One region of the Paenibacillus sp. J22P15 genome, then DNA from elsewhere that is predicted to be linked to it. Evidence: predicted binding sites of a transcription regulator. Region 1 holds the regulator's gene; the other holds the start of a gene.
The links. The regulator LexA, encoded in region 1, represses DNA repair genes until DNA is damaged. The targets are predictions, from matches to a motif close to CGAACATATGTTCG.
Positions count from the first base shown of each region.

Region 2: a site for LexA is predicted at 1,181-1,194, ahead of AC0YN6_RS27450 (YhjD family protein). Genes of this name have one in related genera too.

Region 1 is NZ_JBWDNT010000001.1:831,134-833,614, reverse strand. Features, by position in the region: gene AC0YN6_RS03900 (C40 family peptidase) at 1-437, shown strand, start outside; gene yjcZ (sporulation protein YjcZ) at 544-651, opposite strand; gene lexA (transcriptional repressor LexA) at 808-1,428, opposite strand; gene yneA (cell division suppressor protein YneA) at 1,587-1,961, shown strand; gene AC0YN6_RS03880 (ABC transporter ATP-binding protein) at 2,131-2,481, shown strand, end outside.
Region 2 is NZ_JBWDNT010000025.1:53,492-55,972, reverse strand. Features, by position in the region: gene AC0YN6_RS27455 (FtsW/RodA/SpoVE family cell cycle protein) at 1-675, shown strand, start outside; gene AC0YN6_RS27450 (YhjD family protein) at 739-1,152, opposite strand; tRNA gene AC0YN6_RS27445 (tRNA-Arg) at 1,348-1,424, opposite strand; gene AC0YN6_RS27440 (aspartate/glutamate racemase family protein) at 1,536-2,249, opposite strand; gene AC0YN6_RS27435 (UDP-N-acetylmuramoyl-L-alanyl-D-glutamate--2,6-diaminopimelate ligase) at 2,295-2,481, opposite strand, start outside.

The DNA of each region.
Region 1 (2,481 bases):
CTGGGTTTGTCAAAGAAAACGTATATGAAGGGACGTTTCGCCAATTTCCTTCTACGCGCTGCGTACTGCTAAAGATCGCTGTATCGGATAAACAAAGAGCTTCGTTGTTGCAAGTTGTGCGTGAGTTTGAGAATAAAAAAGATCAATATCGTTATAATCTTGTTGGATTGATAGGTGTGCTTCTAGAACTTGATATTAAACCCGCTGACGCCTATTTTTGCTCACAGTTTGTTGCAGAGACCATGCGCAGGAGCGGCATTCCATTGTGGGAACGTCCATCGACACAAGTGACACCACATGATTTTCTACTGCACGAGCAACTCGAAGTTGTATACGAAGGACTTCTCTATAATTATCCATTGCTTAATCGTCAAAAATTAATTCGAAATGCACCTTCAAAAGCCCCCGCCTATTTCTTTTGGAAGCGAGTGGTTTAACATATGCGATTAGAGAAGATTGAAAGCACAAAAAGCACAAAAAGATCCATGTAATGGATCTTTTTGTGTGAGATTTACTATAGAAGGATTAAATTAAAGGTCTGTTTTAGTAGCCGCCAAAGCGCATGCAGCTGCATGCTATAATAACCAACAAGATGAAGAGAACAAGAATCGTACCAGTGTTTGTAAAGGCTCCACCTACATAACCGGACATTGTTCATTGCACCTCCTTTTGAATTGAATACATAGTATGATATGCGGATAAAGTCACAGTGATTGGGTAATTGTCCTTAGTAAACCAAAGAATAGGCTGAATCATCGATGCTTACGCACGGATTCAGCCTATTCTTTATGTACTAACAAGATAAAATTAATGAATATCGCGGAAAAGTCCGATGACTTTGCCAAGAATCGTTACATTTTGAAGTAAAATCGGCTGCATAGTTGAATTCTCAGGCTGCAAGCGAATATGTGTTTTCTCTTTGTAGAAGGTTTTGACTGTTGCTTCGTCATCCTCGGTCATCGCGACAACAATTTCACCATTATTTGCAGTTTGTTGTTGACGAACGATTACATAATCTCCATCATGAATACCTGCTTCAATCATACTCTCGCCCATGACATTCAGAATAAAGACACTGCTGTCACCGACAAAATGGGAGGGAAGCGGGAAATACTCTTCGATGTTCTCCGTCGCCGTAATTGGCACACCAGCGGTAACTTTTCCGACAATCGGTACTCTTGCTACGGACATCGGGATAATACCTTCAGAAACTTCTTGATCTAAAATTTCAATAGCACGCGGTTTCGTGGGATCTCGGCGTATTAGACCTTTCTTCTCTAAGCGGTCCAAATGACCATGAACGGTTGAACTGGACAACAATCCAACAGCTTCGCCGATTTCTCGAACGGAGGGTGGATAGCCTTTCTCCCGCACTTCATTCTTAATAAATTCAAGAATTGAATGTTGTCGGTTAGAAATCTTCGACACTGCAATCACTCCATTAGTAGGTTTGCAAAAAATTATAACATAGAACCGGAGTTCGTACAAACATAAGTTCTTAAGTACAGAGGTTCGTATTTTTTCGTTGACACCAAACGTTTGTTCGTGTAATCTAAAAACAGAACAAACGTTTGGGGTGCTGATAAATGATAACGAGTCCAAGTTTTTATAGAACGATACATAAGCAAGATACAAACAAAGCAACGAAGAGTAAACAAAGAGTAGGACTATTACTGAAGCGACATGCTGCTAAGATCACAGTTTGCGCTGCTGTGTTTATTCTTCTGTTTACTAGCTTCCTAATGATGGGAACATATGCTTCAGGGAATTCTCCTCAAGCAGCAACTGTAGAAGAGAATATTATCACTGTTAAGTCTGGCGACACTCTCTGGAATATTGCAAAGCAATTTACAAATGAAAGCCAAGATATTAGATATATTGTTTTTCTAATTAAAGACAGGAATGATTTACAAACAGCTGTTATTAAACCGGGTCAGAAGCTAATTATTCCTAGCATTTAGTTCCAATATCTATTACAATTTAATAGGAATATTTTATTCAATTAATTTTACTTTCTAAGTTATGCAGATGTTTTCACATCCGCTTGATTTAGAAAGTTTTTTTGTGTGAACTGCAGTGCAAACCCTGAATTCTATCGTCTATTAAAGGGGACTGAAAGGAGAGGCTATTTTGTTACGAGTTGAAGAGTTATCCCATTCATTTATGAATGGGCATGAAACGACCGCTGTTCTGCAGCAGATTAGCTTTCATGTACATAAGGGTGAAATGATTGCGTTGTTAGGGAGTTCAGGCTCAGGTAAATCCACGTTACTAAACTTAATGGCGGGTTTGATGAAGCCGACAGAAGGTCAAATCTTTATCGCAGATCATAATATCGTAACGATGAATGAAAACCGATTGGCAGAGTTTAGGCGAAAGCATATCGGATTTATTTTTCAAGCGTATGAGCTGATTTCCAATTTAACGGTTAGGGAAAATGTTGAGCTGCCGCTCGTATTTCAATCCACACATCCATTCATA
Region 2 (2,481 bases), on a different contig from region 1:
GTGCCGGCTATCCTCTATAGTCAATCAAACTCCTTTCTAGATTTCATCCTATATTTCTTCGGACTGATGGTCTTGATGCTGTTTGTTGCCAAAGCATACACGCTGTTTCTAGCCTGTATGGGGTCGTTAGCAGCTGCAAGCGTGGTGCTTATAACAATGAATCCATATCGTTTTACATTCGTATGGGAGCGTTACACTGCGTTTCTAAGGCCCAATGCGTCCGAGGATGCAAGTTATATGATGCATCGTTCCTTGGAGCTTATACGTGCAGGAGGAATGTGGGGGCAAGGGTTTGGCGTTGAAAGCCCAACGATTCGTTATATCTATAGTGAAATGGTATTTACTTATTTGATCTATAGCCTTGGATGGGTTTTTGGTATCGCTATTGTCATGTTAACAGTATTACTGATTGGAAAAGTAATCGGCATGGTAAGAACGCTCAAGGATGCGTACGCAAAGGGCCTTGTCGTTGGCTTATTTTCAATTATTGGTCTGCATTTCGTATGGAATATTCTGATGTCGGTCGGATTAATGCCGATGAATGGAATGACGATGCCCTTCGTATCGTTTGGCGGAATGAATGGTATTATTGAATTAGTGGTTATGGGCTTGGTGCTGAGTGTACATCGAAGAAAGAATATGATTAGTTTTATCAACCGCGAGCCATTGCGATAAACAATAATATAAGGGCTATCCTACTGTAGAAAATCTATAGCAGGATAGCCCTTTGATTTGAAGCTACCGGGTCTTCTTTGTGAAGATCTCAGCACTGTAAGTTGAAATACGCTTATTTATTTCATTACGTATGTAATCGTGCGAGTAAGCAATCTGCTCTTCAAAACCGCGGCAATTATAGTTATATGTAAGCTTATCGGAAGCAGTACTGGCACACACACCTACTGTGATTCCTTTATAAATGAGCTGCTGCGTGTTTAGTGTTATATCTGATTTCATTCGTACAATCATAATATCGGCAGCCCGTGTAAAAATAGAACGTAAAGTTCGGGCTTTTCTCTCCAGCTCACGTCTATTGCGTTCAACAGCAATGAGCGCTAGAGGAAGGATAATTGCTTCGTGTATAAGTTGTATCTCATCGTGAGCAGGCGGATGGTACAGGTATGAATTGTTTACTTTGGACAACGGCATGGCCATTTGTAAATCACCTCATGCACATTATATGCGAACGCATGTTCCTAAGTCAACAGGTTCGGCTCCGCTGTCTTACGAAAATTTGAATAAAGATTATTCACATCAGCCTAACGAAGGGATTGAGGAGGATTATAGCCAGGCAATAAAAAAAAGCTTACTGCTGAACTTAGCAATAAGCTTAAAATCGTATGGAAAAAATGGCGCGCCCGAGAGGGCTCGAACCTCCCACCTAACGTTTAGGAAACGTTTGCTCTATCCGGATGAGCTACGGACGCGCGGCAACATTGATTATAGCATGGGTGCTTTAAGGGAAGCAAGATAAGCAGCATACAAAAAAATCCGGAGAAGATTCTCCGGATTTTTCTTTGTGTTTGAAACAACATAATTTATTTCGAGATGATCTGCTTGCCGGACAACTCAATTGATCTTTGCACAAGTACACTCATTGCATCGACACAAAATGCGGAGACCTGTTTCCCAATCGGAATACAAGATAGCTCCGTGCATGCAATGATGACACACTGACATTCATCCTGAACGAGCAGATGGTTAATAATACCTTCGAATTCAGAAGGTTCAACAGGCAAATTACGTTTCACCTTGTTATAGATAATATCCATCACATGCTCTTGAATGGCTGCTGCGGGCTCGTGAAGCTGCATATTATACTGATTGCAGCCATGGCGGTATACGCCGCTGCTAACCGTTCCGTTAGTTGCCAAAATACCAATTTTACAGTGTTCACCATAGGTGTCGTGGATCGTTCTCAGAGTCTCGTCCACCATATTGATTATATTGATGCTAGTCATCTGCTGCATATCATCATAAAAATAATGTGACGTATTGCAAGGGATGGCTATATTCGATACGCCAGCCGCCTCAAGAATTTTCAAATCTTTAGCAACCGCTTGGAGAAACAACTCGCCTTTGTTGTCTAAAATGACACCAGTACGATCAGGCAAAGTAGCATGATTGAGTATGACGATATCAATATGCTCCTGATCGCGGTCCGCCGCAGTTTGCTCGATAATCATGTCGAAAAATACGGATGTTGCTTTGGGGCCCATCCCGCCTATGACGCCTAAGCTTTTAGCTTCCATTGTTCCAACCTACTTTTAATTAAGTGTTTAATTGAACTGATTTAATTACACTGTTTTTAACTTAATCTCTCTGACGATTTCCGCTTCATTAAATGGAATTTCCGTCTTACCAATAATTTGCGATGTTTCATGTCCTTTGCCGGCGATAAGAATGACGTCGCCTTTCCGAGCAATATCAATGGCAAAAGCAATAGCGTCTCTACGGTCGACAACGGCCTCGTATGCACCGTTA